One region of the Streptomyces sp. CA-243310 genome, then DNA from elsewhere that is predicted to be linked to it. Evidence: riboswitches for the same ligand, from Rfam matches in the RefSeq annotation. Region 1 holds a riboswitch; each other region holds the start of a gene.
The links. Region 1 has a riboswitch for cyclic di-AMP ahead of ACQEVM_RS11745 (M23 family metallopeptidase). Riboswitches for the same ligand answer to the same signal wherever they lie in the genome.
Positions count from the first base shown of each region.

Region 2: another riboswitch for cyclic di-AMP. It lies ahead of ACQEVM_RS09380 (M23 family metallopeptidase); the one in region 1 lies ahead of ACQEVM_RS11745 (M23 family metallopeptidase).
Region 3: another riboswitch for cyclic di-AMP. It lies ahead of ACQEVM_RS31030 (transglycosylase family protein); the one in region 1 lies ahead of ACQEVM_RS11745 (M23 family metallopeptidase).

Region 1 is NZ_JBNJMF010000001.1:2,584,773-2,594,183, reverse strand. It holds gene ACQEVM_RS11750 (SGNH/GDSL hydrolase family protein) at 1-566, opposite strand, end outside; gene ACQEVM_RS11745 (M23 family metallopeptidase) at 730-1,776, opposite strand; cyclic di-AMP (ydaO/yuaA leader) riboswitch at 1,781-1,967, opposite strand; gene ACQEVM_RS11740 (tyrosine-protein phosphatase) at 2,279-3,094, shown strand; gene ACQEVM_RS11735 (aspartate aminotransferase family protein) at 3,134-4,549, opposite strand; gene hpnH (adenosyl-hopene transferase HpnH) at 4,546-5,577, opposite strand; gene ACQEVM_RS11725 (1-hydroxy-2-methyl-2-butenyl 4-diphosphate reductase) at 5,583-6,251, opposite strand; gene shc (squalene--hopene cyclase) at 6,248-8,395, opposite strand; gene ACQEVM_RS11715 (polyprenyl synthetase family protein) at 8,529-9,411, opposite strand, start outside.
Region 2 is NZ_JBNJMF010000001.1:2,027,797-2,037,207, reverse strand. It holds gene ACQEVM_RS09395 (GNAT family N-acetyltransferase) at 1-2,101, opposite strand, end outside; gene ACQEVM_RS09390 (HPr family phosphocarrier protein) at 2,286-2,567, shown strand; gene ACQEVM_RS09385 (GntR family transcriptional regulator) at 2,860-3,525, opposite strand; gene ACQEVM_RS09380 (M23 family metallopeptidase) at 3,679-4,479, opposite strand; cyclic di-AMP (ydaO/yuaA leader) riboswitch at 4,493-4,651, opposite strand; gene ACQEVM_RS09375 (M16 family metallopeptidase) at 4,835-6,202, opposite strand; gene ACQEVM_RS09370 (M16 family metallopeptidase) at 6,223-7,566, opposite strand; gene ACQEVM_RS09365 (DNA gyrase/topoisomerase IV subunit A) at 7,815-9,411, shown strand, end outside.
Region 3 is NZ_JBNJMF010000002.1:2,984,734-2,994,144, forward strand. It holds gene ACQEVM_RS31010 (exopolyphosphatase) at 10-987, opposite strand; gene ACQEVM_RS31015 (DUF501 domain-containing protein) at 984-1,523, opposite strand; gene ACQEVM_RS31020 (FtsB family cell division protein) at 1,582-2,070, opposite strand; gene eno (phosphopyruvate hydratase) at 2,175-3,470, opposite strand; gene ACQEVM_RS31030 (transglycosylase family protein) at 3,745-4,464, opposite strand; cyclic di-AMP (ydaO/yuaA leader) riboswitch at 4,468-4,638, opposite strand; gene ACQEVM_RS31035 (transglycosylase family protein) at 4,916-5,938, opposite strand; gene ACQEVM_RS31040 (cytochrome P450 family protein) at 6,053-7,330, opposite strand; gene ACQEVM_RS31045 (globin domain-containing protein) at 7,452-8,648, shown strand; gene ACQEVM_RS31050 (nucleoside triphosphate pyrophosphohydrolase) at 8,680-9,411, opposite strand, start outside.

The DNA.
Region 1 (9,411 bases):
GTGTGGCCCTCGGGCGAGAGGTGCAGTCGGTCTCCGTCCCAGGCCCGTCGGTCCTGTACGGACTTCAGGGACCACAGGTCGAGGACCGGGCAGTCGTACTTGTCCGCCACGGCGCGCACGTGTGCGTTGTACGTGGCGATCTTGCCCCGCATGTACCGCAGGACCGGTACGCCCCGGGTGTCGAATCCGGTCGTGATCATGACCTGCCCGACGGAGCCCACGAGATCGGCCACGGCCGCCTCGAACCGCTCCGCCGTCGCGTCCGGGTCGCTGCCCGGCCGGATGATGTCGTTGCCGCCCGCGCAGAAGGTGACCAGGTCCGGCGCGAGGGCCTTGGCCCTGGGTACCTGGTCGGCCACGATCTGGTCGAGGAGCTTTCCGCGCACGGCCAGGTTGGCGTACCGGAAATCGTGTTCTTCGCGCCGATCGGCCAGGAGTACGGCCAGCCGGTCCGCCCAGCCGAGATGTGAATCCCCGGGTCCCGGGTCCCCCACGCCCTCGGTGAAGCTGTCCCCGATCGCCGCGTACGAGCCGATGGTCTTGAGTGTCGTCTTCGTCGCTGCCACAGTTCGACATCCTTCACCCCCGCGGCCGACCTACGCCAACGTAATGAGGGGTTGACGGACCGTGATCTATCCCACCATGCATACGCGGAATAAGAATCGCGTGAGGCCGGGCCCCTCCTCGGGTCCCGGCCTCACGCGTGTCCGTGCTCCTGCGAGCGGTGCGTCAGATGCTGACGCCCTTCGAGCGGAGGTAGGCCAGCGGGTCGACGTCCGAGCCGTAGGACGGGCCGGTGCGGATCTCGAAGTGGAGGTGCGGGCCGGAGGAGTTGCCGGTGGAGCCGGAGAGCCCGATCCGCTGTCCGGGCGTGACGCTCTGGCCGGTCGAGACGGACAGCGAGGACATGTGGCCGTACTGCGAGTACTTGCCGTCCGCGTGCCGGATCACGACCTCGTTGCCGTACGCGCCGCCCCATCCGGCGGAGACCACGGTGCCCGCGCCGACGGCCTTGACGGTGGTGCCGGAGCTCGCGATGAAGTCGACGCCGGTGTGGTAACCGGAGGACCACATGGCGCCGGAGGCACGGTACTGGGTGGAGATCCCGCCGCCGACCGGGGCGACGAAACCGGTGCCCGTACCGGCGCTCGCGGAGGTGTCGCCGGAGGTTTCACCGCCCTGACCGCCGGAGGCCGCGGGCCGCTTGGCGGGGGCCTTGGTGGCGGAGTCGTCGTCGGAGCCGGCCTGAGCGGCGCCGGAGGACCGCTCGGGCGACTTCGGAGCGGGGGTGGCGGCCTTGCCGGAGCGCGACTGCGACTGCGACGGGCGGGCCGGGGCGGGGGCCGACTCGGTGGCGGGTGCGGCCGAGCCGAGGGTCAGCCTCAGGCCGGGGTGGATCATCGAGGGGTCGGAACCGACGGCCTGCCGGTTGTCGGCGTACAGCCGCTCCCAGCCGCCGGAGAGCCGGCGGTCGGCGGCGATCTTCGAGAGGTAGTCGCCCGACACGACGGTGTAGACGGTCGGGGCGGCCTTCGCGGCGACGGGAGCGGCCTGGGTGGCCTGGACGGACACCGGGGACTGCGGGACCGACACGGGCGCCGCGTCCGGGGCCGACACGGGCGCGGCGACGGGGGCCGCCGCGGGAGCGCCGGCCGCGTGGGCGCCGGCGGCTCCGATCAGCGGCAGGGCGAGAGCCGCACCACCGGTTCCCGCGACGGCGAACCCGCGGGACAGGGAACTGGTCTTCGGACGGCGGTGCTTACCCTTTGCGGGCATGGCGGATTCCTCTCCGACGCCTGCGAGGTGAGCTGTCGGGTTCGGACTGGAGATGTCCGGCCGCGCATCGGCGTCGGTGACGACGGCCGAGGTGCGGCTTCACCCCTAGCCGTCCCGGAGACGAGGCCCGGAACGGCGGCTTACCTGGTTCCCCCGCTCCTGCCGCGCGCGTGAATAGTCGGGTGGGGTTCCCGGGCGGCGGCAGGATTAGGCGGTCCACCCGGATCGATCGCGAAGGTAATCGAGTCCTGCCGCGCACAACAAGCCATGAATTTCCTGACGGAATCCCAGACATGGGGGGACGACGGAATTCCCGTCACCCTCTGTCCATTCCGAGTCATCAACAACCCTCGCCACATGGCAATTCGGGATTCGTGATCAGGCACGCACGGTCACCGTATGATCTGGCTCACGGAGCCTGGCGCGATCTCGCCTCCGCTGATGGCAAGTTGTTCCCAAGTAGTGTAATTCGGACACCTCACGACGACGCGGAGGAACCCTCTTGACCCGGCAGATACCCCGAACCCCGTCCACGGCGCCCGAACTGTCCGGAGTGCGCAACTTCCGTGACGTGGGCGGGATGACGACCGCCGACGGACGGAGGGTCAGGACAGGACGACTCTTCCGAAGCGGACATCTCGCACATGCCACCGAAACCGACGCACAGTTCCTCGTATCGCTCGGGCTGCACACGGTCTTCGACTTCCGCAACGACGCCGATCACGCGCTGGAAGGGCAGGACGTGGAACTGCCCGGCGTCCGGAACGTGAACATCCCCCTCTCGGATCCCGCCGACGGTCGGGAGTTCTGGACGATGGTCCGCGACGGCGACCTCGACCGGCTGCGTGCCGTACTGGGTGACGGAAAGGCCTCCGCCCGGATGGAGAACTCCTACCGCGGCATCATCCGGAACCGGACCGTCGAACACGGTCGGGTCGTCCGCTCCCTCGCCGAGGAGAGCCTCCCCGCCCTGATGCACTGCGCGGCGGGCAAGGACCGGGCCGGCCTGTCGATCGCCGTCACCCTGCTCGCGCTCGGGGTGGAACGCGAGGTGATCGTGGCGGACTACCTGGAGTCGAACGCCCCGCACAACCGCTACCGGGTCCGCCGCGGCAGCGACGCCCCCGAGGCCCGCTCGCCCGAGGTCATGGCCCTGCTCGCCCCGCTCTTCGACGCCCGCGCCGAGTACCTGGGCGCCGCGTTCGAGGTCGTCGACGAGACCTGGGGCGGGGTGGACGGCTACCTGACGGAGGGTCTCGGGCTGACGCCCGAGACCCTCGACCGGCTGCGGGACCGGCTCCTCGAGGAAGCGGTCTGATTCCGTCGACGGTGGACACCGCCGGGTGGAAGCAGGCCTTCAGCGGTTGCCGACGGCCTGCTTCACCAGCGTCCGACCGAACTCCCACATCAGCCCGCCCCCGCCGTGCGCCTCGTCCATGACCTCGCGGAAGGCGCCGACGAACCGGTCGACGTCCCGCTCGTCCACGATCAGCGGCGGAATGAGCTTGATGACCTCCAGGTGATCCCCGGAGACCTGGGTGAGGATCCGGTGCTTCTGGAGCAGCGGTACCACGACCATCTGCGCGAAGAGCCCCTTGCGGGCCGCCTGGAGCATCGTCCAGCGGCTGCGCAGCCCCAGCGAGGACGGTCGGCCGAACTCGATGCCGATCATCAGGCCGCGACCGCGCACCTCGTGCAGCAGCTCGTACTCGTCCACGAGCGCGGCGAGCCGCCCGCGCAGCAGGTCGCCCGTCGATCGCGCACGGGCCACCAGCGCCTCGTCGTCCATGACCGAGAGCACCGCCAGTCCGGCCGCCATCGCCTGTGCGTTGGATCCGAAGCTGGCGGAGTGCACCAGGACCCGGTCCATCGAGGAGTAGACCTTCTTGAAGATCCAGTCCTTGCCGAGGGTGGCGCCCACGGGCACGTACCCCCCGGAGAGGGCCTTGGCGACGCACACCAGGTCCGGTTCCACGCCGGGTTCGTGCTGATAGGCGTAGAAGTCACCGGTACGTCCGAGGCCGGTCTGCACCTCGTCCGCGATCAGCAGCGCCTTGTGCCGGTGCAGCAGTTCCTGCGCGGCGAGCAGGAACCCGGGCGGGGCGGCCAGCACGCCCTTGCCCTGGATCGGTTCGACGACGAGCGCGGCCACGTCGCCGCGCCGCAACTCGCGCTCCAGGGCTCCCAGGTCTCCCAGCGCGATCTTCGTGTCGGGCAGCAGCGGGGCGAAGCCGTCCCGGAAGCCGTCCTCCCCGTTGACCGAGAGCGACCCGGTGGTGAGGCCGTGGAAGGCGTGGTCGCAGTAGAGGACCCTGGGACGCCCGGTGGCGTACCGGGCGAACTTCAGGGCCGTCTCCACCGCCTCGGTGCCGCTGTTGCCGAAGAAGACCCGGTCCAGGTGCGGACTGTACGACAGCAGTTTCTCCGCGAGCAGTCCGGGCAGCGGCTGGCAGTCGAAGCGGGTGAGGTCGGCGAGCTGCGCGTCCAGGACGTCGTGCAGGGCCCGCCGGACCACGGGGTGGTGGCGGCCCAGTCCCATCACCCCGAAGCCGGCGAGCATGTCCAGGTAGTCGTTGCCCTCGGCGTCGAAGAAGTGGGCTCCCTCGGCCCGCTCGTAGACCTTGTCGAAGCCGATGGTGCGCAGCATCCGGGGCAACTGGTGGTTGAGGTGGCGGCTGTGCAGCTCGTACCGCTCTCCCCCGCGTTCGGCCAGCAGGGCGCCGAGGTCGAAGCCCTTGCCCCGGCCGCCCTCCCCCACGTGGCCGGCGCTCATGCCGACGTGCCCCGGTTGCCGCCGATGGTCTCCCGGGCCGCGCGCAGGGACTCCTTGAGGGAGCCCATGGTGGCGAGGACGGCGGTGGGTTCGTAGCCGCAGTGCGCCATGCAGTTGGCGCAGCGCGGGTCCTTGCCCCGGCCGTACTTGCTCCAGTCGGTGTCCTCGATCAGCTCCCGGTACGTGGGGACGTATCCGTCGCTCATCAGGTAGCAGGGGCGCTGCCAACCGAAGAGCGAGTAATTCGGAATGGCCCACGCGGTGCAGGGGAAATCGGCCTTGCCTTCCAGGAAGTCCAGGAAGAGCGGTGAGTGGTTGAGTCGCCAGCGACGCCGATTGCCGCCCGCGAAGGCCTTCCTGAAGAGTTCGCGGGTCTGTTCCACTCCGAGGAAGTGTTCCTGGTCGGGCGCCTTTTCGTACGCGTAGGCGGGCGAGATCATCATCTCGTCCACCTCCAGGTCGTCATTGAGGTAGTTCAACACCTCGATGATGGTCTGGGGGGTGTCGGTGTTGAAGAACGTGGAGTTCGTGGTGACCCGGAATCCACGCTTCTTCGCCTCCTTGATGGCCGCCACGGCCTCGTCGAAGACGCCTTCCTTGGCCACCGACTCGTCGTGCCGTTCGCGCAGGCCGTCGATGTGCACGGCGAACGCGAAATAGGGGGACGGGGTGAACTTCTCGATCTTCTTGCGGAGGAGCATCGCGTTGGTGCAGAGGAAGACGTACTTCCTCTTGGCCACCAATTGACGGACGATCTCGTCGATCTGCGGGTGCATCAAGGGCTCGCCACCGGCGATGGAGACCATGGGCGCCCCGGACTCCAGGACGGCGCCCACCGCCTGGGCGACCGGCATGCGCTGCTTGAGGACGCCGGCCGGGTGCTGGATCTTCCCGCACCCCTCGCAGGCCAGGTTGCAGGCGTAGAGCGGCTCCAGTTCGACGATCAAAGGGAACTTCTCGACCTTGCGGAGCTTCTGTTCGAGAAGATAGGTCCCGACCCTGATGGACTGTCGCAACGGCATGGCCATCTGGCTCACCTCCTGGGGAGCGGCAAAGAACGGTGCCAGTCATGAAACGCGGGCAGTACGGCGCGCAACACACGGAAAGCCGATATTCCTCCGCGCACCGTGCCGATACGGACGAGCTCGTGCTCCGGAGCGTCCACGATCACCCGGACGGCCGCAACCGGGCGGTTCGCGCCGGGTTCCGCGGCGGGTCCGCCGACGGCGGTCCACAGCGTGGCCGCGGATTCCATGTCGACCGCGACGGCGCCGGTGGCGCGCAGGTGCGCGCGCTCCTGGCCGCGGACCACGTGGTCGGATCCGGTCAACGCGCCGAGGTGCACGGTCCGGCCGGGTACGGCCCGGGCCAGTGCCTCGGCGAGCAGGGCGGTGCCGTCGCAGGCGACGGTGCCGCGGGGGTCCCGGGTCTCCTCGGCGACGACGAGGTCGCCCGGGTTCATGCCGGGTACCAGGCCGGCGCAGAAGCCGGTGGCGAGCACGGCGGCCCGCTCCATCCCCGGGGTGGTGAGCGCCCGGCCGACGGCGGCGTCGGCGGCGCGCGGGCCCATGCCGGTCCGCAGGACGGTGTGCGGGGGGGCCGAGCCGCGGTCGCCGCCGCCGCGCAGGGCCAGGCGTTCGATGCGCAGGGCGCAGGCGATCAGCAGCGCGGGATCGGCCCGGGGCGACCGGGCCGCGGTCATCGGGCCTCCCGCGCGAGGGCCCCGGTCGATCGGCCCGACCAACCGTCGGGGCCGAAGGGTTCGCCGTACAGGTAGCGTCCGAGGGCGGTGAGCGGGAAGACCTGCCGGTACAGGTGGTAGTTGATGGAGAAGTCCCAGGGGAAGCCGGTGCCGGTGAAGTACGGCTCGTCCCAGGAGCCGTCCTCCTCCTGAGTCCGGACCAGGTAGGCGATGCCCCGCTCCACGGCCGCGCCGTCGCGTTCGCCGGCCGACAGCAGCGCCATGAGCGCCCAGGCGGTCTGGGAGGGAGTGGAGGCGCCCTTCCCGGCCCATGACGGGTCGTGGTAGGACCGCTGGTCCTCGCCCCAGCCGCCGTCCTCGTTCTGTACGGTCTCCAGCCAGCCCGCCGCCCGCCTGATCGCGGGGTGCGAGAGGGGCATCCCGGCGGCCGTCAGGGCGGGTACCACCGATCCGGTGCCGTACACGTAGTTGGTGCCCCAGCGGCCGAACCACCCTCCCTCCGGCTCCTGTTCGGCCAGCAGCCAGGCGATTCCGCGAAGGGTCCGCGGCTCGGCGGACCTCCCCTCGACGGCGAGCATCTCCACGACGTGGGCCGTGACGTCGGCCGACGGGGGGTCGATCACCTCGCCGAAGTCGCAGAAGGGCAACTTGTTCGGGTACGGGCTGGTGTTGTCGGCGTCGAAGGCGCCCCAGGCCCCGTTGCGGGACTGCATGCCGAGCGTCCAGGCCACTCCCCGGGCGATGGCGGCCTCGACGCGCTCGGGTTCGGGGTGGCGGATCCGGCGCAGGGCCAGGACCACCTCGGCCGTGTCGTCGATGTCGGGGTAGTTGTCGTTGTGGAACTCGAACGCCCAGCCGCCGGGGGCGAGTCCGGGGCGTCGGACCGCCCAGTCACCGGTCCGGGTGATCTCCTCGCCGAGCATCCAGTCGGCCGCCTTGACGAGGGCCGGATGGTCGGGTGCGACGCCCGCGTCGGCCAGCGCGATGGCGGCGAGGCAGGTGTCCCAGACAGGTGACTGGCAGGCCTCGATCATCCTGGCGCCGTCCTCGCGCCACACGGCGAACCGGTCGAGGGACTCCAGCCCCGCCCGCATCACCGGGTGCCGGAGGTCGTGGCCGAGCAGGTGCAGGGCGATCACGGAGTACACGGCGGGCGGCTGGATGCCGCCCCAACAGCCGTCGCTCTCCTGACGGTCGAGGATCCACCGGCCCGCGGCGGCCATCGCCGCCTCGCGCAACCGGCGCGGTGCGAAGCGCCGGTAGACGTGCAGGGCCTTGTCCATCCGCTGGAACAGCCCGTCCCAACTCGCCAACGGGGCGAGCTTCACAGCGGGGAAGGGCGCCCGCGGATCGGCGTGCAGTTCGTCCAACGCGAACGGCGCCGGGCTCACCGGCCGCAGTGCGGAGACCACGGTGAGCGGAACGATGGTCTGGCGGGCCCAGCAGCCGAAGTCGTAGATGTTCAGCGGCATCCAGGACGGGAGGAAGACCAGCTCCGGAGGGAGTTCGGGGAGGTGGTCCCAGCTCCACCAGCCGAAGAGCGCCAGCCAGATCCGGGTGAAGACCCGGGCGGCCGCGATGCCTCCGTGGCCCCGGATCCAGGCGGAGGCGCGGGCCATGTGCGGGGCGTCCGGGTCGTCCCCCGCGAGGCGCAGGGCCACGTACGCCTCGATGGTGGCGGAGAGGTCGGACGGGCCCCCGTGGAAGGTGGCCCAGGTGCCGTCGCTCTCCTGTTCGCCGCGGATGAAGAGGGCCGCGGCCCGGGTGGTGGCCTCGTCCCGGATGCCGAGGAACTGCCGTAGCAGCAGGTCCTCCGCGTCCATGGTGACGTTGGTCTCCAGGTCGCCCTTCCACCAGCCGGCCGGGTCCTGGCGGCCCAGCAGGTGGTGGACGGCGCGCGCCACGGCCTCCCGGGCGTCCTCGGCCCCACCCGGCTTCGGGGACCCGGTCGTTGGCGCGGATCCGGTCGAGGTCGCGGATCCGGTCGGTGTCGGGCCGGGGTGTGTCCCGGGGCCCGGCCGTTCCCGGACCCCGGCCGGTGCAGGGCCAGGCGGCCCCGTGGTGGCGGCCGCGGTGTGCGTCGCGGTGCCGTGGTCCGGTTCGGTGCCGCGGAAACCCGCACCACCGTCGGTCGTCGCTGTCATGGCTTCCCCTTACGTTGCAGTGTCCTCTGCTGTGCTGGGGTCTGCCGTCGGCCGGTGCGCGCCCGGGCGTGATGCCCGTCAGACGGCGGCGCCGGCCGGCGACTCGCGATTCATATCCACGTACGGGTGGCGATCACCTCTTGCGCACGACGACGAAGTCGGCGAGGGCGACGAGCTGTTCGCGCACCCGCTGCGGCATGTCGACGTCATCGAGCGCGCGGATGGCGATCGTGTGCTGGCGGCGCGCCTCCTCGGCGGTCCACTCTCGGCCGCCGGCGGCGTCGATCAGGGCGGCGCGCGCCGCGAACTCCTCCTCCGAGAAGTTCTCGAAGTCGTTGCTCTTGGCGTCGGCGGCGAGCAGCTCGCCGAGTTCCTCGGCCGCCGGACCACCGGCCGCGAGGGCGGCGACGACCGGCAGGGACTTCTTGCGCTGGCGCAGGTCGCTCCACGTCTGCTTGCCGGTGGTCTCCGGGTCTCCCCAGATGCCGAGCAGGTCGTCGACGGCCTGGAAGGCGAGGCCGAGGTGGTAGCCGTACTCCTCCAGCTTGTCGGCGGTGCGGTCGTCCGCGCCGCCGAGCACCGCGCCGATCGACACCGCGCAGGCGAGCAGGGCGCCGGTCTTGTTGCCCTCCATCTCCAGGCACTCCTCGACGCTGACGCGCTCGCGGTGCTCGTACGAGATGTCCTGGGCCTGGCCGTCGATGAGCTTGCGGCTGGCTGTGGTCAGCCGGCGGGTGGCGCGCCCGGCCTCGACGGTGCCCAGTTCCAGCAGGACCTCGTTGGCGAGGGCGAAGAGGGCATCGCCGACCAGGATCGCGAGGGCCGGGCCGTGCACCTTCCACACGGTGTCGCGGTGGCGGCGCTGCTCGTCGCCGTCCATCAGGTCGTCGTGCAGCAGCGAGAAGTTGTGGACGAGTTCGACGGCCACGGCTCCCGGGACGCCCACCTCGGGCGCGGCGCCCGCGGCCTCCGCGGAGAGCAGGGCGAGGGCGGGGCGGATCGCCTTGCCCCCGTCG
Region 2 (9,411 bases), 560 kb from region 1:
ACTGCGCGTATCGCACGGCTTCGGCGACGGCGCGGACGGCCCGCTCGGCGGCGGGGTAGGCCGGGATCCGCCCTTCGCCGGCGGTGCCGGGTCGAGTGGCGGGGTGGGCCGTCGCAGGGGTGTCGGCCTGCCGCGGGGCGCCCGGCGGCGGGGGCGGCGTGAGGGGGATGCCCGCGACCGGGCTGGTCGGGGCCGGGGCTGTCGGGGACGGGGGGGTGGTGGCCGCCGGGGCGGTCGGCGTGATCGCGTTCGCGGGGCGGGGCGCGACGGTTCCGGCGGCCGTCGAGAGGGCCTCGGCCAGCGCGCCCAGCTCCACGTGCACCACCGCGACCGGCTTGCCCGGGTGCTCGGCGACGGCGTCGCGCAGGGCGCTCGCCAGGTCGTCGGCCGGCGCGTTCTCCCCCACCCAGGGGATCGCCGTCACGACGACCGCGTCGCAGTCCGGCGAGGCCAGGGCGTCGGCGAGGGCGGTACGGAAGTCCTGCGGCGTGGCGGCGGTGGTCAGGTCCAGTGGTGGCAGGGGCCGCAGCCCCCGGGTCAGGCAGGCGTCGTAGGTGAGCACGCCCAGCGATTCGGAGTTCCCGAGGATCGCCACCCTCGGGCCGGCGGGCAGCGGCTGACCGGCCAGCAGCAGCCCGACGTCGACCAGTTCCGTGACCGTGTCGACCCGGATGACGCCCGCCTGCCTGAGCAGTTCGGAGACGGTGGACTCGGGCAGCCGGGTGCCGGGGACCACGTGTCCGGCCGGGGTGTGCCGGCCGCCCCGGGCCACGACCACGGGCTTGACGGCGGCCGTGCGTCGGGCGAGGCGGGTGAACTTGCGGGGGTTGCCCAGGGTCTCCAGGTACATCAGGGCCACGTCGGTGGAGTCGTCGTCGTACCAGTACTGGAGGATGTCGTTGCCGGAGACGTCGGCCCTGTTGCCGGCCGAGACGAACGAGGACAACCCCTCGCCGCGCCGCAGCAGCCCCGAGAGCAGGGCGATGCCGATCGCGCCGGACTGGGTGAACAGGCCGATCCGGCCGCGCGCGGACGCCGGGGTGGGGGCCAGCGAGGCGTTCAGCTCCACGTCCGCAGCGGTGTTGATGACCCCGAACGCGTTCGGGCCGATCAGCCGCATCCCGTACGAGCGGACCTGGCGCACCAGCTCGCGCTGCCGTTGCAGCCCGGCCGGGCCGCTCTCGCCGTATCCGGCGGACAGCACCACCAGCCCCTGCACTCCGTGCTCTCCGCACGCGCGGACCGCGTCCGGGACCCGGTCCGCCGGGACGGCGACGACCGCGAGGTCGACCGGGGCGCCGATGTCGGCGACGGTGCGGAAGGCGCGTACGCCGTCGAGCAGGTCGGCGGAGGCCGCCTCGTTGACCGCGTACAGGTGGCCGTGGAAGCCGGTGTCCCGAAGGTTGCGCAGCGCCGCGGCGCCCACGCCTCCGCCGGAGCGGCTGACTCCGATCACCGCCACGGAGCCGGGGGCCAGGAGCCGCTGGACGGAGCGGGCCTCGGCGCGCTGTTCGCGGGCCCGCTGCACGGCGAGGGACTCGGCGGTGGGTTCGAGGTCGAGGGTGAGACGGACGGCGCCGTCCTCGAAGCTGCGCTTCTGCTGGTACCCGACGTCCGTGAACACTTTGATCATCTTGCTGTTGGCGGGCAGGACCTCGGCGGCGAACCGGCGGATGCCGCGCTCCCGGGCCACCGCGCCGATGTGTTCGAGGAGGGCGGAGGCGACTCCGCGGCCCTGGTGCGCGTCCTGGACGAGGAAGGCGACCTCGGCCTCGTCGGCGGGCGCGGAGGCGGGCCGGCCGTCGGGGCCGATGCGGTCGAAGCGGACGGTGGCGATGAACTCGCCGCCGATGGTCGCCGCGAGGCCGACGCGGTCCACGTGGTCGTGATGGGTGAAGCGGTGGACGTCGCGGTCGGACAGGCGGGGGTACGGGGCGAAGAACCGGTAGTACTTCGACTCGTCGGAGACCTGTTCGTAGAAGCTGACCAGGCGGCCCGCGTCCTCGGCGGTGATGGGCCGGATCCGGGCGGTGCCGCCGTCGCGCAGCACGACGTCCGCTTCCCAGTGGGCCGGGTACGAGGGGTCCGACTCGGTGGTCATGGCCACACCTTAAGGGGCGGGCCAACCGAACGGTGCGCGCGCGGCGCGTGCGGCACAGGGGGGCAAATCAGTGCAAGCTGGGGAGGGTCCAACGGCGGTGGATCCGGGCCGAAGGCCGGTTCGAGCATTCCGGGTGCCGTGAGAGACTGGTCTAGACAACCGCTAGCACCTGAAGGGCATCACCATGGCAGAGCGCCGCGTCAACGTCGGCTGGGCCGAGGGCCTGCACGCTCGTCCCGCCTCGATCTTCGTCCGGGCGACGACCGCTTCCGGCGTCCCGGTGACCATCGCGAAGGCCGGCGGCGACCCCGTCAACGCCGCTTCCATGCTGGCGGTTCTGGGCCTGGGCGCCCAGGGCGGCGAGGAGATCGTCCTCGCGTCCGAGGCCGAGGGCGCCGACGTCGCGCTGGACCGCCTCGCGAAGCTTGTCGCCGAGGGTCTCGACGAGCTCCCCGAGACCGTCTGACCCGAGACGGTCCCGACCCTTCGGGTCACACACGCGCGGCGAGGCCGCGGCCCCGGTGCGTCGGGGGCCGCGGCTTCGTCGTTTCAGGAATGCGCCGCATGGCTTCGGGAATGCGCCGGCGCGAATGCGACACGGCGCGGGACGTCGGGGCGGCCTTTACCGCACGCCGGAAATTCCGGCTCGGAATCCGCCCGCCGAAAAGAGCGGGGCGAAATCGGGCCGGCCGGAATCGGGCGGGTGATTCCGGGGCGCCGAAACCCTCCGCATATCCGTCCTTTGTATACGGGCCTTGTTAATGCGGGCCACTCGCCATGTTTACGGCAGGTTGCGAAGTCCTCACGCGCCGCCGGTGCGCCGCGGCCGCGCGCTCGGCGTGCAGGGCCGTGAGGGACCGGGCCCGCTCGGCGTCGCCGCGCGCCACCGCGTCCACGATCGCTCCGTGCTCGGCCCAGGAGTCCACGGGGCGCGTCGGGGCCTCCACCGAGAACATCCAGGCGATCTTGTGGCGCGTCTGCGTCAGCAGGGCGATCAGCCCGGGGCTCGCCGACGCCTGGGACAGCGTCTCGTGGAACCAGCCCCCCAGGGACCGCAGATCCTCCCCCTGGCCCCTCCTGGCCCGTTCCTGGCCCAGCCTGACCAGTCCGCGCAGCACCTTCAGATGCGCCTCGGTGCGTCGGCGGGCCGCCCGGGAGGCGGCGAGGGGCTCCAACAGCATCCGCAGCTCCAGGAGGTCCGAGGCCTCCTGCTCGGTCGGCTCGGCCACACAGGCTCCGGCATGTCGGCGGGTGGTGACGAAGCCCTCCGACTCCAGGGTGCGCAGGGCCTCGCGGACCGGGACGCGGGAAACTCCGTAGCGACGGGCCAGCACTTCCTCGGTGAGGCGCCCGCCGGGCCCGAAGACGCCGGAGATGATGTCGTCGCGGATTGCTGTGCATACCGCGTGCGCAGGAATTCGCAAGACCGGACCTCCGCTTGATTTCGTGACCGTGCCGCGACTCTATTGCAACACACGATAATTTCCGAGGACGGCCCCTGATGTGAAACATTTCCCGCCAACGCGAAAGGCCCCGGCTCGATGAGCCGGGGCCTTCAGCGAAGAGGTGCGAAGCGATCACACGTTGACGTCGTGCGAGCGCAGGTACGCGATCGGGTCGATGTCCGAGCCGTACTGCGAGCCGGTGCGGGCCTCGAAGTGCAGGTGCGGGCCGCTGGAGTTGCCCGTGGAGCCCGACAGGCCGATCTGCTGGCCCGGGGTGACCTGCTGGCCGACGGAGACGTCCAGCGAGGACATGTGCCCGTACTGGGTGTACGTGCCGTCGTTGTGCTTGATGACGACGTTGTTGCCGTACGCGCCGCCGTAGCCGGCCTCGACGATCGTGCCGGCGCCCACGGCGTGGACCGAGGTGCCGGACGCCGCGTGGAAGTCGATGCCCGTGTGGCTGCCGGAGGACCACATGCCGCCGCCCGCGTGGTACTGCGTGCTGACGTAGGAGCCGTCGACGGGAGCGACGAAGGTGTTGAGGCGCTTGCGCTCGGCCTCGCGGGCCGCACGCTCGGCGGCCTCGCGCTCGGCCTTCGCCTTGGCCTCGGCGAGGCGCTTGGACTCGGCGGCGCGCTGCTTGGCGTCGGCCTCGGCCTGGGCCTTCGCGGCGGTGATGTCGGCGGCGCGCTGCTGGGACTCGGCCTGGGTCTCGATCTCGCCCTGCAGGTCCTCGGCGACGACGACGGCGTTGAGGCCGGTGTCCTCCACCGTGGAGGCGGCGGGCTCGCCCGCGGCGAACGCGGGGCCGGCCAGCGTGCCCACGACGCCGGTGGTGGCGAGGGCGGCTATACCGGCGTAACCGGCGGTCTTGCGGCTCAAACGGCTGGAACCACGGTGCTTACCGGCGACACGACTGCTGCCAAACGCCATGAAGAGGTTGATCCTTTCCTTCCTTCTCGCCTACCGGGTTAGCTGACGGGTTCGGAGCAGGAAGGTCTCCTACGGGCCCCCTCTTGCGAGGCGGTCCGATTCACCCCAGGGACACATGTGGGTCCCCGGCTCCCCAGGCTCGCGCCTGACGGGGACTCGGCGATTGCTGTCCGGTGCCGCGGGTGCGGCGGGCACAACTGACGAACAGCACGGCCGACGCTAGGCGGATCATCAGGCAATCACCAAACACGTGCGCTCTTTTGTTACCTACGCCACACCACATACAAGCAACCTCACCACTAAATGGACAAAAGGGGCTCAGGCGACAAGTCGCCTGAGCCCCTTTGATTTCAGGTCAGTTGCCGACGACGCTCACTTCGCCGATCCCCAGCGCCCGCACGGGCTCGGCGATCTGCGACGCGTCGCCCACGAGGATCGTGACCAGCCGATCCACCGGGAAGGCGTTCACCACGGCCGAAGTCGCCTCCACCGTTCCCGTCGCGGCCAGTTGGGCGTACAACCGGGCCTGGTAGTCGTCCGGCAGCTCCTGCTCCACCTGGTCCGCGAGGGTGCCCGCGACCGAGGCGGCCGTCTCGAACTTCAGCGGCGCCACCCCCACCAAGTTCTGTACCGCCACGTCCCGTTCGGCATCGGTCAGACCGCCCTCCGCGAGGGTGCGCAGCACCGTCCAGAGGTCGTCCAGCGCCGGGCCGGTGTTCGGGGTGTCCACCGAGCCGCTGATGGCCAGCATGGACGCGCCCTTGCCGTCGGCGGTGGAACGCAGCACCTGCCCGAAGGCGCGCACGCCGTACGTGTACCCCTTCTCCTCGCGCAACACCTTGTCGAGGCGGGAGGTGAGGGTACCGCCGAGGCAGTACGTGCCGAGCACCTGGGCCGCCCAGACGCGGTCGTGCCGGTCCGCGCCGATCCGGCCGATGAGGAGCTGCGTCTGGACCGCTCCGGGGCGGTCCACGATGACCACGCGACCCGTGTCGTCGGCCGTCACCGGGGGCACCGGGAGCGGATCGGCGGAATTGCCGGTCCAGGCGCCCAGGGTGTCCGCCAGGATGGCGTCCAGGTCGATCCCGGTCAGGTCGCCCACGACCACCGCGGTGGCGGTCGCGGGGCGCACGTGGGCCTCGTAGAAGGCGCGTACGGCACCGGAGTCGATGCGGGCGACCGTCTCCTCGGTGCCCTGGCGGGGCCGGGAGATCCGCAGGTCGGCCGGGAACAGCTCCTTGGAGAGCTGCTTGGCGGCGCGGCGCTGCGGGTTGGCCGACTCGTGCGGGATCTCGTCGAGACGGTTGCGCACCAGCCGGTCGACCTCGCTGTCGGCGAAGGCCGGGGCGCGCAGCGCCTCGGCGAGCAGGCCGAGCGCCTTCGCCAGGCGGGAGGCGGGAACCTCCAGCGAGACCCGCAGGCCCGGGTGGTCGGCGTGCGCGTCGAGGGTCGCCCCGCAGCGCTCCAGCTCGGCCGCGAACTCCTCGGCGGAGTGCTTGTCGGTGCCCTCGGACAGGGCGCGGGCCATGATGGTGGCCACCCCGTCCAGCCCCTCGGGCTCCGCGTCGAGCGGCGCGGCGAGGTTGATCTCGACGGCGACGACCTGCTGCCCCGGACGGTGGCAGCGCAGCAGGGTCAGCCCGTTGGCGAGCGCACCGCGCTCGGGGGCCGGGAAGGCCCAAGGCCTGGCCTCGCCGGCCTCCGGCCGCGGGTGGAAGGTCATCGTGACGGCTGCGGTGTCGCTCACTGCTCCGCCCCTTCGTTCTCGTCGTTCTCGTCGGACTCGTCGGCCGCCAGGGGCTCGTACACGAGCACCGCGCGGTTGTCCGGGCGCAGTCGGGCGGCGGCCACGGCCTGCACCTCCTCGGCGGTGACGTCCAGGACGCGGCCGACGGCGGTCAGGGCGAGCTGCGGGTCGCCGAACAGCACCGCGAAGCGGCACAGTTCGTCGGCGCGGCCGGCGACCGTGCTCAGCCGGTCCAGCCACTCCCGTTCCAGCTGGGCCTGGGCGCGCTCCATCTCCTCGGCGGTGGGGCCCTCGGCGGCGAACCGCGCGAGTTCCTCGTCCACGGCCGCCTCGATGGCGGGCACCTCGACCCCGCTGGAGGTCTTCACGTCCAGCCAGCCGAGCGACGGCGCGCCCGCCAGGCGCAGCATGCCGAATCCTGCGGCCACGGCGCTCTGGTCGCGGCGGACCAGGCGGTTGTGCAGCCGCGAGGACTCGCCGCCGCCGAGGACGGTCAGCGCCACGTCGGCGGCGTCGCACTCCCGGGTGCCGTCGTGCGGCAGTCGGTAGGCGGCCATCAACGCGCGGGCCGGGACCTCCTCGACGATCTCCTCGCGCAGCTGGGCGCCCATGACCTCGGGCAGCGAGCCGTCGCGCGGCGGCTGCTTGCCGTCGTGCGAGGGGATGGAGCCGAAGTACTTCTCGACCCAGGCGAGCGCCTGCTCGGGGTCGATGTCACCGACGACCGAGAGCACCGCGTTGTTGGGCGCGTAGTACGTGCGGAAGAAGTGGCGCGCGTCCTCCAGGGAGGCGGCGTCCAGGTCGGCCATGGAGCCGATCGGTGTGTGGTGGTACGGGTGCCCTTCGGGGTACGCGAGGGCGGTGAGCCGCTCGAAGGCGGTGCCGTACGGCACGTTGTCGTACCGCTGGCGGCGCTCGTTCTTGACGACGTCGCGCTGGTTCTCCATGGACTCGTCGTCCAGGGCGGCCAGCAGCGAGCCCATCCGGTCCGCCTCCAGCCAGAGGGCGAGCTCCAGCTGGTGGGCCGGCATCGTCTCGAAGTAGTTGGTGCGCTCGAAACTGGTGGTGCCGTTCAGCGAACCGCCGGCGCCCTGGACGAGCTCGAAGTGCCCGTTGCCGGGTACGCTCGCGGACCCCTGGAACATCAGGTGCTCGAAGAGGTGAGCCAGACCGGTCCGGCCCTTGACTTCGTGGCGCGAGCCGACGTCGTACCAGAGGCAGACCGCGGCGACCGGGGTCAGGTGATCCTCGGAGAGCACCACGCGCAGGCCGTTGGCCAGCCGGTGCTCGGTCGCTGTCAGGCCGCCGGAGCCGGCCTGGGCTGTGGCCGTGTGACCCATGGGCATGTGGTCCCTTCGATCGCGATGCAGAGATTTCTGTCAGACCTGCCACTGTATGCAAGCGCGTCGACCACCGGAGAAGTTCCCGGGTTCACTCCTGGGTCGGAGTCGGCGTTGTCGGTGCCTCGGGACACAATGGTCCGCGTCACCACTGTCCGCAGGGCCGACCCAGCCTTGCGGTCACAGCCCGTCAGTCCCCGTCAGACCCCGAGTACACCCCCCTTTCATGGTTAAGGAGCCGCGCAGCGATGGCCCGCCGCAGCACGAAGACCCCGCCGCCGGAGGATTTCGAGGAGAAGATCCTCGACATCGACGTCGTCGACGAAATGCAGGGCTCCTTCCTCGAGTACGCGTACTCGGTGATCTACTCCCGCGCCCTGCCCGACGCCCGTGACGGCATGAAGCCGGTGCACCGGCGCATCGTCTACCAGATGAACGAGATGGGCCTGCGCCCCGACCGCGGGTACGTGAAGTGCGCGCGCGTCGTCGGCGAGGTGATGGGCAAGCTCCACCCCCACGGTGACGCGTCGATCTACGACGCCCTGGTGCGCATGGCCCAACCCTTCTCGATGCGGCTGCCGCTGGTCGACGGCCACGGCAACTTCGGTTCGCTCGGCAACGACGACCCGCCGGCCGCGATGCGTTACACCGAGTGCAAGATGGCCGACGCCACGTCACTGATGACGGAGTCGATCGACGAGGACACCGTCGATTTCACCGCCAACTACGACGGCCAGGAACGGGAACCGGTCGCGCTGCCCGCGGCATACCCGAACCTGCTGGTCAACGGCGCCTCCGGAATCGCCGTCGGCATGGCCACCAACATGGCCCCGCACAACCTCGGCGAGGTCATCGCGGCGGCCCGCCACCTGATCCGGTACCCGGAGGCGGACCTGGAGGCGCTGATGCGCTTCGTGCCGGGTCCCGACCTGCCGACCGGCGGGCGCATCGTGGGGCTCGCCGGCATCAAGGACGCCTACGAGAACGGTCGAGGCACTTTCAAGATCCGCGCGACCGTGGCCGTGGAGGACGTGACCCCGCGCCGCAAGGGCCTGGTCGTCACCGAACTGCCCTTCACGGTCGGCCCCGAGAAGGTCATCGCGAAGATCAAGGACCTGGTCGGCTCCAAGAAGCTCCAGGGCATCGCGGACGTCAAGGACCTCACCGACCGCTCGCACGGCCTGCGCCTGGTCATCGAGATCAAGAACGGCTTCCACCCGGAGGCCGTCCTGGAGCAGCTCTACAAGCTGACGCCGATGGAGGAGTCCTTCGGCATCAACAACGTCGCGCTGGTCGACGGGCAGCCGCTCACCCTGGGTCTCAAGGAACTGCTGGAGGTCTACCTCGACCACCGCTTCGAGGTCGTCCGGCGGCGCAGCGAGTTCCGGCGGGGCAAGCGGCGCGACCGACTGCACCTGGTAGAGGGGCTCCTCGTGGCGCTCCTCGACATCGACGAGGTCATCCGCCTCATCCGGGACAGCGACAACTCCGCGCAGGCGAAGGAACGCCTGATCGAGCGTTTCTCCCTCAGCGAGATCCAGACCCAGTACATCCTGGACACCCCGCTGCGCCGGCTCACCCGCTTCGACCGGATCGAGCTGGAGTCCGAGCGCGACCGGCTGGCCGGCGAGATCGACGAGCTGACCGGGATCCTGGACTCCGACAACGAGCTGCGCAAGCTCGTCTCCTCGGAACTGGCGGCGGTGGCGAAGAAGTTCGGCACCGAGCGCCGGACGGTGCTGCTGGAGTCGGCGGGCACGGCCATCACGGCGGTTCCGCTGGAGGTCGCGGACGACCCGTGCCGGGTCCTGCTCTCGTCCACGGGTCTGGTGGCCCGCACGGCGA
Region 3 (9,411 bases), on a different contig from region 1:
TTCACCGGGTCAGGTCCGCTGCTTGTCGGCCTCGACGTCTTCCGCGGTCTTGATCGCGATGCCGTCGAGGATGTCGTGTTCGGAGACCACGACCTCCTCGGCCCCGATCCGCTCCATGATCGCCAGCAGGACCAGGGCGCCGGCGCCGATCACGTCGACCCGGCCCGGGTGCATGACCGGGATCGCGGCGCGTTCGGCGTGCGTGGCCGTCAGCATCCGCTCGCTGATCTCCCGCACCTTCGCGTAGGGGATCCGGGAGTGGTGGATGGCGGCCGAGTCGTACTCCGTCAGCCCCAGCGCGATGGCGGCGACGGTGGTCACCGAGCCGGCCAGGCCGACCAGGGTGCGGGCCTCGGTCAGCGGCACGGTCTCGGCGGCCAGGTCCAGGGCCGACTCGATGTCGGACCGTATGGCGGCGATCTGCTCCTCGGTCGGCGGGTCGGTGACGGTCCCGTCCACCGCCAGGTGGCGTTCCGTCATCCGGACGCAGCCGACGTCCACGGAGCGGGCCGCCCGGACGTGGTCGGTGCCCACGACGAACTCGGTGGAGCCGCCGCCGATGTCGACGACCAGGAACGGCCGCTCCATGTCGGTGCGGCCCGTCAGCTCCTTGGTGGCGCCGGTGAAGGAGAACTCGGCCTCCTGCTCCCCGGTGATCACCTCGGGTTCCACGCCCAGGATGTCCAGGACGCCCCGGACGAAGTCGTCCCGGTTCTCGGCGTCGCGGGAGGCCGACGTCGCCACGAAACGGATCCGCTCGGCGCCCAGTTCCTTGATGACCGCGGCGTACTCGCGGCACGCGGCGAAGGTGCGCTCCAGCGCCTCCGGGGCCAGCCGGCCGGTCTTGTCCACGCCCTGGCCCAGCCGGACGATCGTCATCCGGCGGTCCAGCTCGACGAACTCGCCCGTGGCCGGGTCGCAGTCGGCGACGAGGAGGCGGATGGAGTTCGTGCCGCAGTCGATGCCCGCGACCCGTGTGGCGCTCACGCGTCCGCGTCCTTCTTCTCCCCGCACGGGGTGACGCAGGGGCCCTTGGCCCACCACTCGGGCAGCATCGCCAGGGCCTCGTCGCCGAACGGGTTCACGCCGGGGCCGGCGGCCAGCGAGTGGCCCACCAGCACGTGCAGGCACTTGACCCGGTCCGGCATGCCGCCGGCGCTCGGGAAGCCCTGGAGGACCTCGATGGCGTCGCGGCGGGTGATGTAGTCCTCGTGCGCGGCCCGGTAGGCGGCGGCCAGTTCCGGGTCGTCGGCGAGCCGGGCCTGCATCTCCTTCATCACGCCGTTGGCCTCCAGCGTGCCGATGGCACCGGCGGCGCGCGGGCAGGTCAGGTAGAACAGCGTCGGGAAGGGGGTGCCGTCGGGGAGTCGGGGCGCGGTCTCGACGACATCCGGCTGCCCGCAGGGGCATCGGTGCGCGATGGCGCGCAGCCCGCGCGGCGGGCGGCCGAGCTGCTGCTGGAACGCCTCGATGTCCGCGGCGGTCGGCTCGGTGCGGTCGGTCTGGGGCGGGGGCGTCTGCATGCCTGGGATGAGTCTCTTCGTTCGTGTGCGGGTGTGTCGCGGGCGTGGCGTGTCGGGGTCAGTCGCCGGGGCGGTCGGCCTTGTCGACGCCGTCCCAGACGTTCGAGTACCAGGGCCGGTCGGAGCCGGACTGCCCGGTGCGGCGGTCTTCCTTGGCCTCGGTGCCGGGGTCGTTCATGATGTAGCCGATCTCCCCCGGGCGCAGGAAGTGCAGGTGCTTGCGCGCCTGCTGTTCCGCGTAGGCGGGGTCCTGCCAGCGGGCCTTCTCGTCGCGGAGCTTCTCCAGCCGTTCGCGCGCGTCGGTGGCGTTCCGCTGTTGCTGCGCGATCTCGGAGCGCTGGGACACGTACTGGCGCATGGGGTACGCGAGGGCGACGACCAGGGTACAGAGCACGAGCACCAGGAGCGCGGCCCGGCCGGTGAGCCGGCTGCGGCGGACCTGACGGCGTGACTGGGAGCGGTAGACGTGCGCCGCGGTCCGTTCGCCGAGGGCCTTGAGCCTGGTCGCGGTCGAGAAGGTGGAGAACCGATCCCGGTTCCCGGCCATGGTCCCGCCTCCCCTGTGTGCGCTACGCAATACGTCCCCGCACACGGTACGGGACCGAGTGCGGGGACGTACGGAGGCCGGGGCGTGGTGAGCCCCCGCCGTTCCTACTGGTTCGCGGAGCGGAACCGCGGGAAGGCGGAGCGACCCGCGTACACCGCGGCGTCGTCGAGGATCTCCTCGATGCGCAGCAGCTGGTTGTACTTGGCGACGCGGTCCGAGCGGGCCGGGGCGCCGGTCTTGATCTGGCCGCAGTTCACGGCGACGGCGAGGTCGGCGATGGTGACGTCCTCGGTCTCGCCGGAGCGGTGCGACATCATGCACTTGAAGCCGTTGCGCTGGGCCATCTCGACGGCGTCGAGGGTCTCGGTCAGCGAACCGATCTGGTTGACCTTGACGAGCAGGGCGTTCGCGGAGCCCTCCTCGATGCCGCGGGCCAGGCGCTCGGGGTTGGTGACGAAGAGGTCGTCGCCGACGATCTGGACCTTGGAGCCCAGCTTGTCGGTGAGGGTCTTCCAGCCGGCCCAGTCGTCCTCGTACAGCGGGTCCTCGATGGAGACCATCGGGTACGCGGAGACGAGCTCCTCGTAGTACTCGGTCATCTCGGCGGCCGAGCGGGACTGGCCCTCGAACTCGTACTTGCCGTCCTTGTAGAACTCGGACGCGGCGACGTCGAGCGCGAGCGCGATGTCCTTGCCGGGGACGTAGCCGGCCTGCTTGATGGCCTCGACGATGAGGTCCAGCGCGGCGCGGTTCGACTCCAGGTTCGGGGCGAAGCCGCCCTCGTCGCCCAGGCCGGTGGAGAGGCCCTTGGTGTGCAGGACCTTCTTGAGGGTGTGGTAGACCTCGGCACCCCAGCGCAGCGCCTCGGAGAAGGACTCCGCGCCGATCGGGGCGATCATGAACTCCTGGATGTCCACGTTGGAGTCGGCGTGCGACCCACCGTTGAGGATGTTCATCATCGGGACGGGCAGCAGGTGCGCGTTCGGACCGCCGAGGTAGCGGAAGAGCGGCAGGTCCGAGGCCTCGGACGCGGCGTGCGCGACGGCGAGGGACACGCCGAGGATGGCGTTGGCGCCGAGGGAGCCCTTGTTGTCGGTGGCGTCCAGGTCGAACATGGCCTGGTCGATCAGGCGCTGCTCGGTGGCGTCGTAGCCGACGAGCTCCGGGCCGATCTGCTCGATGACGGCGAGGACGGCCTTCTCGACACCCTTGCCGAAGTAACGGTTGGGGTCACCGTCACGCAGCTCGATGGCTTCGAATGCACCGGTGGAGGCGCCGGACGGAACTGCAGCACGACCGGTGCTGCCATCGTCGAGGCCAACCTCGACCTCGACCGTGGGGTTGCCTCGGGAGTCCAGGATTTCCCGGGCTACGACGACGTCGATGGACGGCACGAGCATCTCCTTCTGGGATGTGACGCTGGGTGTGCGGTGGCGGGTCAGGCCGTGGGATGGCCTTGCCGACTAGAGCCTAACCGGCTCCGGCCACTCGACCGGCCGACCGCCCGGGTCCTGGGACGAAAAAGGGCCCGAATACCCTTCTTCCAGGACATACGTCTCTTGATCGTCCGCCGGATCGGTGCCGACCGGGCCCGGACACGCCACCGCCCGGCGCGTGGAGGGGTACGCGCCGGGCAGGGGTTGCGTCAGGACTGACGCGGGGTCATCGGGGGGTTCAGCTGAGCTTCAGCTTCTGCCCGGGGTAGATCAGGTCGGCGTCCGGGACGATGTCCTTGTTCAGCTCGTGCAGCTTCTGCCAGCCGCCCTTGACGCCGTTCGCGTCGGCGATGGTGCCCAGGGTGTCGCCGGCCTTGACCTCGTACGAGCCGTTGCCGATCTTCGGGGCGGCGGTCGTCTTCGGGGCCTTCTGCGGCGCCGGGGCGGCCGTGGAACGCTCGGAGCGCGTGGTGGTGGAGCCCTCGGAGCGCTTGGTCTCCGCCTTCGGCGCGGCCTGCTGCTTCTTGGGAGCGGCCTGCTGCTTCTTCGGCTTGGGGGTCTCGGCCGAGCCGCCACCGTCGTACGAGGCGTTGGACAGGCCCACGCCACAGGACGGCCAGGCACCCTTGCCCTGACCCTTGAGAACCTTCTCGGCGACGGCTATCTGCTGCGACTTGGAGGCCTGGTTGGCCTGCGAGGCGTAGGCCTTGCCGCCGTAGGCGGCCCAGGTGCCGGACGAGAACTGCAGGCCGCCGTAGTAGCCGTTGCCCGTGTTGATGGACCAGTTGCCACCGGACTCGCAGGAGGCGACCTTGTCCCACTCGGAGGTGGTGGCGGCGGACGCGGAGCCCGCGGCCATCAGCGGCGCCGCGACGGCGACACCGGCGACACCGGCGAGCGTGACGATGCGGGCGGCCTTGGAGGCGCGACGGTGCTTGCCCTTGCCGGAAAGCAGCATGGAGTTTCTCCTCACCGACGCCTACGAGGTGAGCTGTCGGGTTCGGGCGAGTGAGTTGCCCGGCCGCACGACTGGCGCGCGTCTTAACCCCCAGCCGGTCCGCGGCCGTCTCTCGACGGCCCGTTCCGGCGCCTACCTTGGTTCCCCCGCTCCTGCCTTCGGCGCTTGCGCGACGACTGTTCTCTCCGTCCGCCGGCAGGATTCGGCGATGCGGTCGAAGAGGCTCGCGGTGACGAGCGACTCAGAAGGTAGACAGGTCTCCCCCCGATGTTCAACGAGCAACATCGGGGGGAAAGGGCCCTACTTGCGTTCCGCTTAGGGACGTTTGCGCAGGTGAGGGCGGGGTTTGCAGCAGCTTCGATACGGGACACGCCAGTTGGGCGGAAGAGATGCATGTCTCACTTGCCGATACCGGACATTCGGATCTTAATGGGTGCCCGAACTGCCCCTATTACTTGGTTAGATCCAGGTTCTGACCGGGCTTGATGAGGTCCGCGTCCCCTCCGATGACCTGCTCGTTGGCCTCGTAGAGCTTGGTCCAACCGCCCTTGAGTCCCTTGGCGTCCGCGATGGCGGTCAGGCTGTCGCCCGCCTTCACCGTGTAGACGGGCTCCGGCGCGGTGTTGGGAACGGCTCCGGGGCCCTCGTTCGCCGCCGGGCCGCGGTGCTTGCCGCCGCCGTCCGCCGCGGAGTCGGTCGGGGTGCCCGTCGGGGTGCCGGTCGGGGCCGAGGGCGTGGTGGACGGGTCGGCCGGGTTCGGGTCCCTGGCGGGGTCCGAGGGGACCACCGGGGTGGTCGTGCCGCCCGGGGCGGTCGGGGTGACGGGCGGCTGGTTGCCCGGGCCGGTGGGAAGGGTCGGGTCCGGGTCCGGCATGACGGGCAGTCCGGCGTTGGGCCCCTGCGGTACGTCGGGCAGCGTGAACGAGGGCGCGCCGGACGGGGTGGGCAGGCTCGGGGTGGGCGCGCTGGGCGTCGGCACCCCGAAGTCGGTGGCCGGCGTGGAACCGCTCTTCGGCACCGCGGAGTCGGGGCGGGAGGGGGTGGGCGCGACCGGCGCGGGTGTCTCGACCCGGCCGGGGTCCACCGCGGCCGACGGCCCCTGTCGCGTCAGGCCGGCCGAGGACGCGCACAGCGGCCACGCCTGGGGGCCCTGCGAGGCCAGCACCTTCTCGGCGATGGCGATCTGCTGGGCGCGGCTGGCGAGGTCGGGGCGCGTCGCGTAGTCGAGTCCGCCGGCCTCGTTCCACTGCTCCTGGGTGAACTGGAGCCCCCCGTAGGCGCCGCTGCCGTAGTTGGCGCTCCAGGAACCGCCGCTCTCGCACTCGGCGACCGTGTCCCACGTGCCGGCGTCGGCGGCGCTCGCGTTGGTTGCCGCGAGCAGCGGCAGGGCCAGCGCGGAACCGGCGACTCCGGCGGTGACGACGAGTGCGGGTATTTGCTTGGGGCGTCTGTGGCGGCCGTTCCCGGAACGCATGAGGCTGTACCTTTCGCATAACGGCGGGGTAACGGCAGAACCTAGCGGCCTTGGCATACAAGTAACAAGTTTGGTCGGAAACTGACTCGCGGTCAGGCCGGCTCCGGTCGCGCCTCAGTCGTTTCGGGGTGTGAAGCGGACCGGAAGTGTGCGCAGGCCACGCATGATGAGTCCGCCCCGCCAGCGCAGGTCCGCAGGTGGAACGGCGAGTTCCAGATCCGGCAGACGCATCAGCAAACTCTTGAGCGCCGTCTGCCCTTCGAGGCGCGCGAGCGGCGCACCGAGGCAGTAGTGGATGCCGTGCCCGTATCCGAGGTGCTGATTGTCACTCCGGGACAGGTCCAGAGTGTCCGGTTCTGCGAACCTTGCGGGGTCCCGGTCCGCAGCCGCGAGGACCACCAGCACCGGATCGCCGGCCGCGATGTCCCGCCCGCCGAGGGTCAGCGGTTCGGTGGCGAACCGCCAGGTCGCCAGTTCCACGGGCCCGTCGTACCGCAACAGCTCCTCGACACCGGTTTCCAGCAGCCCGCTCTCGCCGGCGGCCAAGGACGTCTGGAGGCGCTCGCGCTGCTCCGGGTTCATGAAGAGGGAGTGGACGCCGTTCCCGATGAGGTTCACGGTCGTCTCGAAGCCGGCGAAGAGCAGGATGAAGGCCATCGCGGTGGCCTCGGCCTCCGTCAGGTGGTCGCCGTGATCGCCGGCCCGGATCAGGTCCGAGATCAGGTCGTTGCCCAGATCATCCCGTTTGCGGTGGATGAGTTCCCCGAGGTAGGTCCGCATCCGCTTCACGGAACGGGCCACCCCGCCGCGCGGTCCGCCGCCGTGCCGGATCATCATCCCGGCCCAGTCCCGGAAGTCGTCCTGGTCCTCGCGCGGTACGCCGAGCATCTCGCAGATGGCGTAGATGGGGAGCGGGAAGGCGAACTCGTGGATGAGGTCCGCCTCCCCCTTCGCGGCGAACCCGTCGATGAGGTGGTCGGTGAGCTCCTGGACGCGCGGGGCGAACTCCGCGACCCGGCGCGGGGTGAACGCCTTCGACACCAGCCGCCGCAGCCGGGTGTGGTCCGGCGGGTCGATGTTCAGCAGGTGCGTCATCAGCTCCGCCTTGCGCTCCCCCGGGATGCCGGTCTTGCCCTTGGCGTGCGCCGGCTCCGCGTGGTGCGCCGGGTTCTTGCTGAGGCGCTGGTCCGCGAGGGCCTGGCGGGCGTCCGCGTACCGGGTCACCAGCCAGGCCTCCACGCCGCTCGGGAGCTTGGTGCGGTGCACCGGGGAGTGCTCGCGCAGCCAGGCGTACGCCGGGTACGGGTCGGTGGCGAACTCCCAGTCGAACAGGGTGGGGCCCTGGGGGGAGGAGGTCTCGTCGGCGGGTTCCGCGGGGGTCGGCTCATGCACCCGCTGACCGTATCCCGGCCTCCGCACACCATCCCATATGGGTGCTTCGTCGCGGCTGTCCGCAGATCCGCCAAGGCTTGACCCCGCCCGCTCCGGCGTTCCTACTTTCGCTGTTGTGGACGTGAGGATCTTGAAGAGCAGTTTCGCGGTGGTGGAGAGACGGGCCGAGCACGCCGTCAAGTACTTCTACTCGCACCTCTTCTGGCACCACCCCGAGGTCCGCCCGCTCTTCCCCTCCTCCCCGGCGGACATGGAACGCCAGCGGGACCGGCTCTTCGCCGCCCTCACCCACGTGGTCACCCACCTGGAGAACGAGACCCTCGTCCCCTACCTCCGCGACCTCGGCCGCGACCACCGCAAGTTCCGCGTCGGGCCCGAGCACTACGCGGCCGTCGGCACCAGCCTGCTCGCCGCGCTCGCCGAGACCTCCGGCCAGACCTGGACGCCCGAGGTGGAGAAGGCCTGGGCCGAGGCCTACCAGGTGATCGCCGACGCGATGACGGCCGGCGCCGTCGAGAGCACCGACCCGCCCTGGTGGGACGCCGAGATCGTCCGCCACCTCCAGTACGGGCAGGACGTCGCCGTACTGACCCTGCGCCCCGACCTTCCCCTCCCCTATCTCCCCGGTCAGTACGTGAGCGTGAGCAGCGCCCGCGTCCCGACCACCTGGCGCACGTACTCCCTGGCCAACGCGCCCCGCCCCGACGGCACCGTCGACCTGCACGTCAGCCGGATCGAGGAGGGCCGGCTGTCCCACGTGCTGGTCCGCGAGGTGCGGCCCGGGGAGACGCTCCGACTGGGCGCGCCCGGTGGCCGGCTCACGCTGCGCCGCGAGGACCGCCCGGTCACCTTCATCGCCGCCGGCACCGGTTGGGCCCCGATCCGCGCCATGCTGGAGGACCTCGCGGAGCACCCTCCCGACCAGGACGTACGACTCTTCGTCGTCGCCCGGGACGCCGCGCACCTCTACGACCGGCCGTTCATCGACGCGTTCGCCGCCACCCACCGCCGGCTCGCCGTCACCTACCTCACGCCCGCCCCCGGACAGCACCGCAACCAGGCCACCGACCGGCTGGCGACCGCGCTCGGCCACCGCGGCCTGTGGCGGGACCAGGACGTCTACCTCGGCGGGCCGGCGCAGTTCATCGAGGAGACCGCGTACCTCCTGGAGGAACTCGGCGCCCGACCCGACCGGATCTTCCACGACGCGATCCCACCGGGCGGCTCCGCGCGGACCCGCCCGGTGGGCTTCGGGGAGTGGTTCCTGAGCCCGCCGGACCCGCACTGGCACAACCCCTCGGGGCGCGCACCGCTGTAGGGGACGTCGTCCACGTGGCGCCCGCCACGGGTCAGGCGTCGGCGGCCTCCGCCGCCCGGATCGCGTCCCGGTAGGCGCGGGCCGCAGCGCGCAGCGCGGTCTCGGGGTCGACGCCCGCCGCCTCGGCGCGCGCCGCCAGTTCCAGCAACTCGTAGCCGACGCCCTCGCCCCGGGGCGGTTCCACCGCGATCCCGCCGGCCCGGGCCCGGCCGGCGAGCTTGGCCGCGAGAGCGAGGCCGGGCTGGGCGACCGGGACCCCGTCCGTGACCGACGCGCGCCGCTTCTCGACCGCCTTGGTGGCCTGCCAGTGCGCGTTGACGTCCTCGGGGGTCTCGGCCCGCGCGTCACCGAAGACGTGCGGGTGCCGGCGGATCAGCTTGTCGACCAGGTCGCCGGCCACGTCGTCGATGGAGAACGGCTCGTCGGCGTGCTCCTGCGCGATCCGCGCGTGGAAGAACACCTGGAGCAGTACGTCGCCCAACTCCTCGCGCAGTTCGTCCCGGTCACCGGCCTCGATCGCCTCGACCAGCTCGTACGCCTCCTCGATGGCGTACTTCACCAGGCCCTCGTGGGTCTGCGCCGAGGTCCAGGGGCATTCCCGCCGCACCCGGTCCATTACCTGCACCAGGTCGAGCAGCCGCGCGCCGGGCAGGTCGTAGGACCCGGGCAGCAGTTCCAGGTCCGGCATGGCGACCCGACCGGAGCCGGCCAGCCGGGCGAGCCCGTCGGTGAGGCGCTGGTCGCCCTCGCCGCTCGGCAGCAC